2 regions of the Citrobacter enshiensis genome follow, and region 1 is predicted to be linked to the other one. Evidence: predicted binding sites of a transcription regulator. Region 1 holds the regulator's gene; the other holds the start of a gene.
What was found. Region 1 encodes Fur, which represses iron uptake genes when iron is present. Its sites were predicted from a motif close to ATAATAATGAGAACNACTATCAA; they were not measured.
Positions count from the first base shown of each region.

Region 2: the regulator Fur is predicted to act here: its motif matches at 3,244-3,266, upstream of P2W74_RS13600 (TonB-dependent siderophore receptor).

Region 1 is NZ_CP119862.1:3,351,113-3,357,120, forward strand. Features, by position in the region: gene seqA (replication initiation negative regulator SeqA) at 1-316, opposite strand, end outside; gene ybfF (esterase) at 501-1,274, shown strand; gene ybfE (LexA regulated protein) at 1,403-1,696, shown strand; gene fldA (flavodoxin FldA) at 1,847-2,377, shown strand; gene fur (ferric iron uptake transcriptional regulator) at 2,665-3,111, shown strand; gene P2W74_RS16145 (ChiQ/YbfN family lipoprotein) at 3,208-3,540, opposite strand; gene chiP (chitoporin ChiP) at 3,590-4,996, opposite strand; gene glnS (glutamine--tRNA ligase) at 5,444-6,008, opposite strand, start outside.
Region 2 is NZ_CP119862.1:2,800,182-2,806,189, reverse strand. Features, by position in the region: partial or broken gene P2W74_RS13625 (potassium/proton antiporter) at 1-113, opposite strand, end outside; gene ldcA (muramoyltetrapeptide carboxypeptidase) at 266-1,180, opposite strand; gene emtA (membrane-bound lytic murein transglycosylase EmtA) at 1,341-1,952, shown strand; gene ycgR (flagellar brake protein YcgR) at 1,965-2,699, opposite strand; gene P2W74_RS13605 (GlsB/YeaQ/YmgE family stress response membrane protein) at 2,902-3,156, shown strand; gene P2W74_RS13600 (TonB-dependent siderophore receptor) at 3,293-5,398, shown strand; gene P2W74_RS13595 (alpha,alpha-trehalase) at 5,440-6,008, opposite strand, start outside.

The sequences.
Region 1 (6,008 bases):
ACGCGTTGTGATCCAGTGAGTAAAGTGTAGACAGTACCAACATAAAGCGATTTACCGCTTTCTTCTGCTCCGCATATTCATCGGAGAGCAGAAGTTCACGCATGGCGCGCACTTTATCTTTTACGGGGTTGACCGGCTTCGCTTCAACGATAGCGGGTTGCGCTGTGCGCACCTCTTTCGCCGCCGGAGTGACAGGCTGTGATGCGGCGGAAAATTTCAACATACGCCGTAAAATGTCGGATGCGCTCTCGCCGATATGCTTGGTGTGGCTGGCAATATAGCTATAGAGTTCATCATCAACTTCAATCGTTTTCATCTTAATCCAGTGCGGTGTCTTATCTGAATACAAGTCGTTGGGATTATAGGGGCAAATCCCAACAGCGGATAGCGTCAAGCCAGGCTGTCAGAAAAACTCGGAGTAAACCGTAGTTGTTGCAGCCCCGTGGCAGAATGGTCAACATAATACCCTAACCCGACAGAGCGAAAAAAAGAACTTTGCCATGAAATTGAACATCCGAGCGCAATCTGCACAAAAGCTGCACAATAATTCTCCCATCGTCCTTGTTCACGGCTTGTTTGGTAGCCTTGATAACCTCGGCATACTGGCGCGCGATCTTGTAGAGGATCACGACATCATCCAGGTTGATATGCGTAACCACGGTCTTTCTCCCCGCTCAGCGGAGATGAATTACCCGGCGATGGCGCAGGATCTGCTGGATACCCTGGACGCTGCGAATATCGAAAAAGCCACCTTCATTGGTCACTCAATGGGCGGAAAAGCCGTCATGGCGCTGACCGCACTGGCGCCGGATCGTATTGATCAACTGGTGGCGATTGATATTGCGCCGGTTGATTATCACGTGCGCCGCCACGATGAGATCTTTGCCGCGATCAACGCCGTGACCGAATCTGACGCGCAAACACGCCAGCAGGCGGCAGCCGTCATGCGCCAGCACCTCCAGGAAGAAGGCGTGATCCAGTTCCTGTTAAAGTCGTATGTCGATGGCGAGTGGCGCTTTAACGTGCCCGTATTGTGGGAGCAGTACCCGCATATCGTGGGGTGGGAAACCATTCCCGCCTGGGATCATCCGGCATTGTTTATCCCAGGCGGCAATTCCCCCTACGTCACCGAGGCCTATCGTCACGATTTACTGACCCAATTTCCTCAGGCCCGGGCGCATGTGATTGCGGGTGCTGGCCATTGGGTGCATGCAGAAAAACCGGATGCCGTGCTACGCGCGATACGCCGGTATCTGGCGGATAAGGCTAACTGATTAAAAACTCAGCGTCCGCGCGCGATTACGTGCGTGGACGTTGGCGTGCCTCACTCGCTGATGTATGATGGCGCGCTATCCATCCGGGCATACGCCTGGCTGATTGTTTCCCCGAAGTCACCAAAATCATGGCCAAAGAACAAACGGACCGTACGACATTAGATCTGTTCGCGCACGAGCGTCGCCCGGGACGACCCAAAACCAATCCGCTTTCGCGTGATGAACAGCTACGCATTAACAAGCGTAATCAGCTTAAACGCGACAAGGTTCGTGGGCTTAAGCGTGTCGAACTGAAGCTGAATGCTGATGCCGTGGATGCGCTGAATGAACTGGCGGAAGCACGCAATATGAGCCGCAGTGAGCTCATTGAAGAGATGCTGACAAACCAGCTTATCTCGCTGCGTGGCCAGGGGTCTGTCTGAATTTCTGCTCTAAATCATAAATCGTGTAGCACAGAGTGCAGTCCTGCGTGTTTGCTGTTTCCGCATGCCTGACTGATCTGCTATGATTGCCCTTATCCGTGGGCAATACGCCACCACCATTTCAATAAGTTTCAAGAGGTTATTTTACTCATGGCAATCACTGGCATCTTTTTCGGCAGCGACACCGGTAATACCGAAAATATCGCAAAAATGATTCAAAAACAGCTTGGTAAAGACGTTGCCGATGTTCATGACATTGCGAAAAGCAGTAAAGAAGACCTGGAAGGGTATGACATTCTGCTGTTAGGTATTCCAACCTGGTACTACGGTGAAGCACAGTGCGACTGGGATGACTTCTTCCCTACCCTCGAAGACATTGATTTCAATGGTAAACTGGTGGCTCTGTTTGGCTGCGGCGATCAGGAAGACTACGCAGAATACTTCTGCGATGCGCTGGGCACCATCCGCGACATTATCGAACCGCGCGGCGCGACCATCGTAGGTCACTGGCCAACCGCTGGCTATCACTTCGAAGCTTCCAAAGGTCTTGCTGATGACGATCATTTTGTCGGTCTGGCTATCGACGAAGACCGTCAGCCGGAACTGACCGCTGAGCGCGTTGAAAAATGGGTTAAACAGATTTCTGCCGAACTGCATCTCGACGAAATCATCAACGCCTGATTTCGTGCGGCGCAGAAACTATCTGCGCCGCATCAATAGATAAAACCAATCAAAATAATTGCTACAAATTTGTAACTTTCCTGCCCATCCCTGTACAATGTTCGGGTGTTATTCTGGTATTGCACAGTGTGATTGTAGGCAGTACCACGTTTTGATTAATAATATTTGCCCGAGGCTTGCAGTTTTCATTTAGACATGGCAGTTCTATAATGATACGCATTCTCTCAAGTGCAATTACTGTCACTTCTTTAATGAAGTGAATCGTTTAGCAACAGGACAGATTCCGCATGACTGACAACAATACCGCATTAAAGAAGGCTGGCCTGAAAGTAACGCTTCCTCGTTTAAAAATTCTGGAAGTTCTTCAGGGACCGGATAACCATCACGTCAGTGCGGAAGATTTGTATAAACGTCTGATCGACATGGGTGAAGAAATTGGTCTGGCGACCGTGTATCGCGTGCTGAACCAGTTCGATGACGCCGGTATCGTGACCCGCCACAATTTTGAAGGCGGTAAGTCCGTTTTTGAACTGACTCAACAGCATCATCATGATCATCTTATTTGCCTCGATTGTGGCAAAGTGATCGAGTTCAGCGATGATTCTATCGAAGCGCGCCAACGTGAAATTGCGACTAAGCATGGTATTCGTTTAACCAACCATAGCCTCTATCTTTACGGTCACTGCGCTGAAGGCGATTGCCGCGAAGACGAACACGCGCACGACGCAAAGTAATATGCCCCCCAAAGAGCCAACCACGCGGTTGGCTTTTTTATGCCCAAAAAAAGACCCGCTATCAAAGCAGGTCTTTTTCCCTTCCAGTGAGTACATTTACTGTACTGTGTTTTTACTGCGAATTTCTTTCCAGATTTTATCGCAATCGGCTTGTACCGCCTGACCATTGCCCGTACGTGTCGCCTGAATACATTGCTGGTAATCCAGTACCCGCACGCTTTCTTCGTTAGCAAACTGCTTATGCTGGTCTTCTTTTTTCAGCACATTTAATACGCTTTGGCAGGCTTCGATTTTTTCCGGTGAACCTTGCGCGGTGTTAATGCACGCACTGTATGCCTCTTTAAGGCGGCTATCTTCCTTGGGTGCGGGAGATTGCGCGCAGGCCACCAGCCCTGACGCCATAATGGCGATGAGTAACATTTTTTTCATATAACGGTCCTCAACGATGCGGCAGAGAAATACCCTGCCGCGACTGGCATCAGAAAATAGTGAATGGGGCGATAACCATGAACTTCACGTCACGCTCATCCTGGAAGATGTTGCCATAACCGCCGCTCCAGCTTGGGATGTTGGAGTGGTTGTCATACTCGGTGAAGTGCAGTTTAAACATGGTGCCTTTGGCACGTCCTTCTTGCATGGTATAAACCGCATCAAGACTGTAGGAGGATTCTTCGATGGTTTTGTTTTTGTCGTAGAACGCATCCGGGTTGCTCTGCCAGGTAGCCGGTTTTGCATCCCAGGCATAGACGTACGATGCTCCCAGCGCCATACCTGGCAGATTCCAGTTCTTCAGGTCATACATCGCGCCGAAGAAGACCGCTTTTTCGCCGTTGGCGTTAAAGTCGGAACGGTTATCCCACCAGACATCCAGACGACCGTTTGAGGAGGCGTAGGTCGGCGTCATACGCTGCAAGAAGTAACCCTGCTGCCCGTCCGCTTTAACCCAGGTTCCTTCCAGACGCAGATCGACCACTTCCGCCACTTTGTAACCGAAAGTCAGTGCCTGCAACCATGCAGTGCCGTCGTAGATATCGTTCACACTGCGGTCATCAACTTTATCGCGTGCGCCGTAGAACTGGTAACTGGTGGTAAACGGATTCCCACCCAGATCGAATTTGTAGCTGGCTTTGGCAAAGTACTGATCGACATAGCCCTCAGACTGACCAAAGGCAGCCTCAAGAATAAGGTCATTTTTGAAATCGTATTTTGCGCCAACGGAGTGGAGGTAATCGACTTTGGTCTTTTTATCAGCCTGGTAGAATTTATCCACTTCAATGTGCCACGGCGCTTTATACTCGTTGGCCCACATATAGGAGAAGCTCAACGCACCCGCATCGCCATAGTCAAAGTTGGCTCCGGCTTCTGCCCCTTGATAGGTACCCGGCATAAAGCTCCAGTGCGGCGCTAACAGCGTCTGTCCGGTTGGCTGAATATAACCGGCACGTGCCCAGGTCGGACCATATTTAAATTTTGCAGCGGCTTTATAAAGGCTGATACCACTCTTATCGCCAGAGTAATCTTCGTCATAGCCTTTATTTTTTTTCGAGAATGCAATTTCGTTAGGGTGTCCGCTGTCGTCACTTTCCGCCATTTCAATTGCGGTAAACGCCGCAATATCCAGACCGAACATATCCGCTGCATAACCCGACTGGAAATCCAGGTTGGCGTTCCAGGTCGCGTGTGAAAGGTTGGTTTTGTATTTGTCTTCATCCGTGACGTCTTTACGGTCACGCTCACGCTGCCAGTAATAAATACCGCCTGTTAAAGTCGAATCGTCGATAAAGCCCGCGGCGCTTGCCTGCGGCGCAACCATCCAACCCGACATTGCTGTGATACCGGCAATAGCCAGCGCCAGCGTACTACGTTTGCCACTAAACGTACGCATATGTTAATCCTCTTTGACGTATAAAATGCTGCCGCCAAAGGCGAACAGCTAAAAATAAAAATTAAAAATAGCGCTGAGAAAACCTCATTGACTACAGTGAACAGACTATTTTTCGCGACGCGAATTATCAATCTCTTTCTGTAACCAGTATGTAATAATATGAGCGACCGCACATATTTCATTGCTTTTTGTTACACATTCAACAAATGCGAAAAATTATCATTAAAATGAAAAATACCGTTGATTTCCATGAAGATGAAAACGGTTACAGCGTTGAATTTAGTCACGACCTAAATTTCTGAGCACACTCATCAAAAAATCATTTATCGGATTAATTATTTTTTAGGTGCAATTAATTCGCTCTGCAAACAGAGGATGTAGCGGAACTTAAGCGAAAAAAAACGCCGCGAAGCGCGGCGTTAATCGAATGGGATTGTGTCGTGTGGCTTATTCGCCCACTTTCGCCCACGTATCACGTAAACCGACAGTACGGTTAAATACCAGTTTGTCAGCCGTTGCATAGCGGCTGTCGAGGCAGAAGTATCCCTCACGCTCGAACTGGAAGGCTTTACCCGCAACCGCAGTCTTCAGCGACGGTTCTGCGAAGCCCTGCTTGATCACCAGAGAATCCGGGTTCATCGCCGACAGGAAATCTTCCGCCGCGCCCGGATTCGGTATGCTGAAAAGGCGATCGTACAGACGAATTTCAACCGGCAATGCGTGCGCAGCACTCACCCAGTGAATAACGCCTTTTACTTTACGACCGTCAGCCGGATCTTTGCTCAGGGTGTCTGCATCATAGGTACAGAAGATGGTGGTGATATTACCTTCCGCATCTTTCTCTACACGCTCTGCTTTGATCACGTACGCATTACGCAGACGCACTTCTTTCCCCATCACCAGACGTTTGTACTGCTTGTTGGCTTCTTCACGGAAATCAGCACGGTCGATCCAGATCTCACCGCTGAACGGAACTTCACGGCTGCCCATTTCCGGTTTGTTCGGATGGTTA
Region 2 (6,008 bases), 550 kb from region 1:
CCATCCACGCCCGCGAGCATACCGATAGCGAGAAAAATAACCAGAATAGGGATGCCGAGGCGAGATGAGAATGAACTTAATAAAATACTGCAGGTTACGAGGACTGAACCCAAAATAAACAGACTAATGATTGCTGCGGCATCCAACGTTCGGTTACTCCTGAATTACGCTGTTTCTTAATAATAAACCCTAACACAAAAACGACAGAAACAGCGTTTTACTGAACGCCTGACGGGTCAGACTCTGCGCTTTCGGACCGGTTTTTTTACGATTTGAGTACGGGATGACCCGATATCGTGAGTTGGGTGGCATCTTTCGCATTTTTCAGCACCGCGTGTGCGCCTAATGGCAGGGTCACAGTGCGTTGCTCATGACCAAAATCCAGGCCAGTAATCAGCGGCACAGACAGACGTGAGCGCAAAAAGGTGTATACCGCGTCGAGGTCGTAACCCGCATCATACTCGTTTGGCGTACTGCCGCTAAAGCTGCCCAGCACAATCGCGTTTTGCCGGTTTAAAATACCGGCATCAAACAGTTGCAACAGCATACGCTCAACGCGGAAAGGATGCTCATTAATGTCTTCCAGCACCAGTATGCCGTTTTCAATTTTTGGCATCCACGGTGTGCCGATGAGCGAAATCAGCATCGCCAGATTGCCGCCCCACAGTGTCCCTTCGGTCTGACAGGCTGGCCCCTGACCTTGCCACTCCACGGTATATTGCGCGTTGCGTAGCGCGAGCCAGAAATGGTATTCCGTGAAGGCATTCATTTCTTCAGCGCCAAAGTTAGCCGCCAGCATTGGGCCGCTAAAGGTGATGACGTTGCCGTGGGCGAGTAAACCGGACTGAATGGCGGTAAAGTCGCTGTGTCCGCAGATCAGTAACGGATTGTGCTGTTGTCGGGCCGTCAGGGCCTGCCAGTCAATGTTCTCCAGCAAACGGCTGGCGCCGTAACCGCCACGCACCGGCATCACAATGGTATCGGCAGTGGTCAGGCTGGCGAGGGAATTCACGTCGGCCAGGCGTTCTGCTTCCGTTCCGGCAAAGCGCTGTTCACGGCGATGGATGACAGAAGCGTTATTCACCTGATGCCCCGTTTCCCTAAGGCGCGTAAGCCCGCGTAATGCAGCTTGTTGGTTGATGCAGTAGCCCGATGGAGCAATTAAATGAAACAAAGACATGGCAATTCCTTGCTGACAATAGAATGCAAATGTATATCATGCCGCATATATTAGAACGTTTTGCCGGGTAGTGCTTTGCTTATCCGGCCTGCTGAAGTTTCAGCGCAACGTTGTGTTGTTGTCACCTCAACGATGGATTCCGGCGAAAAGGATAGACGAAGTGAAATTGAGATGGTTTGCTTTTTTAATCGTGTTACTGGCGGGTTGTAGTTCAAAACAGGATTATAAAAATCCGCCCTGGAATGCGGAAGTTCCGGTCAAACGCGCGATGCAATGGATGCCGATCAGCGAAAAAGCCGGTGCGGCCTGGGGCGTGGACCCGCAGCTGATCACCGCGATTATCGCGATTGAATCCGGCGGTAACCCTAATGCGGTCAGTAAATCGAATGCCGTAGGATTGATGCAGTTGAAAGCCTCTACCTCCGGACGGGATGTGTATCGCCGAATGGGGTGGAGTGGCGAACCGTCGACCAGCGAGTTGAAAAATCCGGAACGTAATATCTCCATGGGTGCCGCCTATCTGAGCATTCTGGAAAACGGTCCGCTGGCCGGAATCGAAGATCCGCAGGTGATGCAATATGCGCTGGTGGTTTCCTACGCGAACGGGGCCGGGGCGCTGCTGCGCACGTTCTCCTCTGACAGGAAAAAAGCGATCAGCAAGATCAACGATCTTGACCCTGATGAGTTTATCGAACATGTTGCCGATAACCATCCTGCGCCACAGGCACCGCGCTACATCTGGAAACTTCAGCAAGCGCTGAATGCCATGTAACCGGGGTTGATGTTACTCGCGCACCTTATTCGCTTTTTCCCGCGCTTCGCGCTCCAGCGAAAAGATAATCCGCTGTAATTGCCGCTCCACCGCCGGGCTGACGTTAAGAAAACGCAGACTCAGGCGGGGAGTGGTGATCGTTTCATTTTTCCCGTCGATCACTTTACGCTCGCTAATCGAGATGAGCTGCGCGTCAAAATGGAAAATTCCCCATTCGCCCATGTTGAGTTCAATCTGAGAAAACCGCATTCCCTCCTTCAACCCTTCGGGTTTGGCGCCTTCCAGCAACGCGCCCATTCCGCCGAGAGAGAGGTCGAATAAGCGAAAACGCAGCGTGCTGTTGTCCGGCATTTTTGCCGAGCAGACGTAGGGAGGATGCAGCGGGGCGCAGATACGGAAATATTCGCGTCGTTGTACAAACCACAGGGTGGGCGGTAGTGCAGTCATAAACGCCGGAAGCTGCTGGTATTCGCCGCTCTGCAGCTGCGGTAACGTAAATTCGACTTTCGCACCCTGCGTTTCGGCGGTAATGGTTATCTGTCTGGCGCGCTGAACAGCAAGATTTTCATTCTCCTGACTGCCGAAATCCATCACCAGACTCTCCGGGCTGACCGAGAGAATTTTGCTGATGAGCTGGCCTCCCGACCAGGAAATGCGTAACGGAACCTGATTTTTATTGAGGTCACGAAGAACGCCTAACACCGCCAATGGATTTTGCTTCAGGAACTGCTCATGGTAATGACTCACGCCTAATGACTCCTGGATACCTGACAGACTGTCGTCAATTATCGGCATTTCGTGGCAGAACTTAATACAAATGGGTGAAATTTTTTTTCAAACTGAACGAATTAAGGCGGCCCCCAAAAGCACAGAATCGTGGCTTGCCTATACTTAGGGTGCGAGTGCAAGAGCGTCTTGCGCATGCGTTCACTGGAAAGAGGGCCTGAAAATGGGAATTATTGCCTGGATTGTTTTTGGTCTGATTGCAGGTGTTATCGCCAAACTGATCATGCCGGGCCGTGATGGTGGAGGTTTTTTCCTGACCTGCATTCTCGGTATCGTGGGTGCAGTTGTCGGTGGATGGTTGGCGACCATGTTTGGCATTGGCGGCAGTATCAGTGGATTCAATTTGAATAGTTTCCTGGTGGCCGTCGTTGGTGCGATTCTTGTGCTGGGCGTCTTTCGACTCCTGCGGCGAAATTAACAGAACGGCTCCTGCGGGGGCCGTTTTTCTTTCCGCAGGTTCCGTAACTACGTGAATGTAAAGGGGGAGGGATCGCTTGATTTGTTAATGAAAATGCGAATAATTGTCGTTCCATTTCTCATATAATAATTAACCCATGAAAACCACCCATTGTTTTACGTTGCGCGCGCTCTCTGGATGTATCACCCTGGCACTGACACTCCCGTCCTATGCCGAAGAATCAACCATTGTCGTGACGGCCGCCGGTCAGGAGAGTCTGCTGCCCGCCTGGACCAACAGCGCCACCAAGTCGGCTGTGCCGGAAAGCAAAACGCCGCAGGTCATTAACACCATCGACAGTAAAGAGATCGAGCAGCGCCACGCGAACTCGGTGAATGAGATCTTACGCTACGCGCCGGGCGTATCTACGGAAGTGCGGGGCAGTACCTCGTACATGAGCGAATACAAAATTCGTGGTTTTACGGTAGAGCAGGAGTATTACAACGGCCTGCAGCTCCCCTATAACGTGACTGGCAATACCAAGGCACGGATCGATCCCCTGATGATTGAAAGCGTGGATATCCTGAAAGGTCCGGCATCGGTGCTTTATGGGAATGGATCGCCTGGCGGGCTGGTTAACATTCAGGGGAAAAAGCCGCAAGCGGAACAAAAAACGGAAATGGGCTTTACGACCGGGACCCGCAATCTGAAAGAAGGTTATCTGGATTCGACCGGGCAAATCAGCGACAGCGACTGGAACTACCGTCTGCTGGGCAAAGCGACGGAAGGTGACGATCAGCCGCACACCACGCGTTATGAAAACTATCTGGTGGCACCCTCTGTCACCTGGCAGCCGGATAATAAAACGCGCCTGACCATCGATGCGCTGGCGCAGAATACGCCGTCGTTGTCGCCTTCCAACCCGCTGCCCATTGCCTATTTGCGCTCAGGGTATGCCGATCCCCGTGACTATGCCGGGGATGAGTGGAGTGGTTTCAAACAGCGGCAATGGATGCTGGGGTACAGTTTTGAACACCAGTTTGACAATGGCTGGGGTTTTACGCAGAAAGCCCGCTATTTTGATGTCGATACGCACCAGCGTAGCGTCTACTCAACCGGGAATGGCACGAATCCGGTGTGGGAATTAAATCGTTTTGCGTACACCACCGATGAAGATCTGAAGAGCGTTAATATCGACAACCAGGTGACCAAAACGCTTGAACTGGGTGACTGGAAACATCATTTTCTGGCGGGTTTTGACTACCAAAAACTCGACAGCCATTACTTGTATCGTTATGCCAGCAACACGCCGGGGATCGATATGCGCGATCCGAACTATCATCAAATTCACAGCGATGAACTCGGGCTTTATACCGCGCAGAAAAACCGACTTTCCTACCAGCAGAATGGCTACTATTTGCAGGATCAGGTGGAATTTGGCGGGCTGAATCTGCTGGCGAGCGTACGTTACGACGACTACCGTTCCACCACCACGGATGATATGCAAAACGGCGATAAAACATGGATCTCGCAGGATCGCGTAACCAAGCGTCTTGGCGCGCTGTACGCCTTCGAAAATGGCATCTCCCCGTTCATCAGCTACTCCGAAGGCTTTAAGCCGATTTCGCCACAAGGTACATTGACGGCAAAGGATGTGAAGCCGACCACCAGCAAGCAGGTTGAGGGCGGGGTGAAATACCTGCTGGCAGAATATGCCACCACCTTTACCGCCTCGGTGTTCAACATTCGCCAGAAAAACGTCCTCTCCGCTACGCCAACCTGGGATTACCGTCAGACCGGCGAGATAGAGTCGAAAGGGGCAGAGGTATCTGTCGTGAGCCGCCCGGCGGATAACATCACGCTGATCGCCAACTACGCCTATACCCATGCCATCAATACCGAAGATGAGACTTACGAAGGTAAGCGCCCGACGCAGGTACCCGAAAACGCGTTTAACCTGTGGGGCGACTACACCTTTGATGAGACGGTTCTGCGAGGACTGAATATGGGCGCCGGAGCGCGTTATACCGGGCCGATGGAGATCTCACCGGATAACAAAGGGGGCAAGCTTGGCGGCACCACGCAGTACGACATGGCCGTATCTTATCGTCTGGGGGAAGCGCTCCCGTCGCTGACTGGCGTCACGTTGAAAGCCAGCGCGCAGAATATTACCAACAAAGAGACCTTCAGCTGTTATGACAGCACCAACTGCTGGATTGGTCGCGACCGCACGGTTCAGGTCGGCGCGAGCTACAGTTTCTGATAAAAGCTGACCCGGCGCTCTGCCGGGTCATTTCATCCTGCTTACGGGGTAGAGGGTGTCGCCTGCTTTTGTGGCGCAGGCTGCGCGGTCTCTGTCGGCGTGGGGCGCGTAGTGGGTACGTTGTCGCACGGTTTTTCTTTGGGGCAAATCAGATCGAGCATTTTCAGAGTAACGCCGTTAGTCCAGCCAAACCCATCCTGCAGCGGATACTCGCCACCACCGCCACCCGTCCCGGTGCTGCTAACATCATACTTCTCGACCAGCTTTTTCTCGCGCTCCCAGGTGTGTTGAACATTGGTCAGAAAACGCCAGCTGACATCCATGGCCACCGTATCCTGACCATAATTTTGTAACCCTTCGGTCGCGACCCACTGTAACGGCGCCCAGCCATTGGGGGCATCCCACTGTTGCCCGCTTTTCACCGACGTCGTGGCAAGGCCGCCTGGTTGCAGTAAATGCGCCTGGGTTGCCGCCGCCACTTTGCTGGCCCGATCGTTTGCCGCAGCATTCACATACAGCGGGAACAGCGTCGCCGCCGTCAGTTGATTACGGACTTTTTTGCTCTTCAGATCGTAGTCAGCGTACCACCCCTCTTGTGCATTCCACAGAT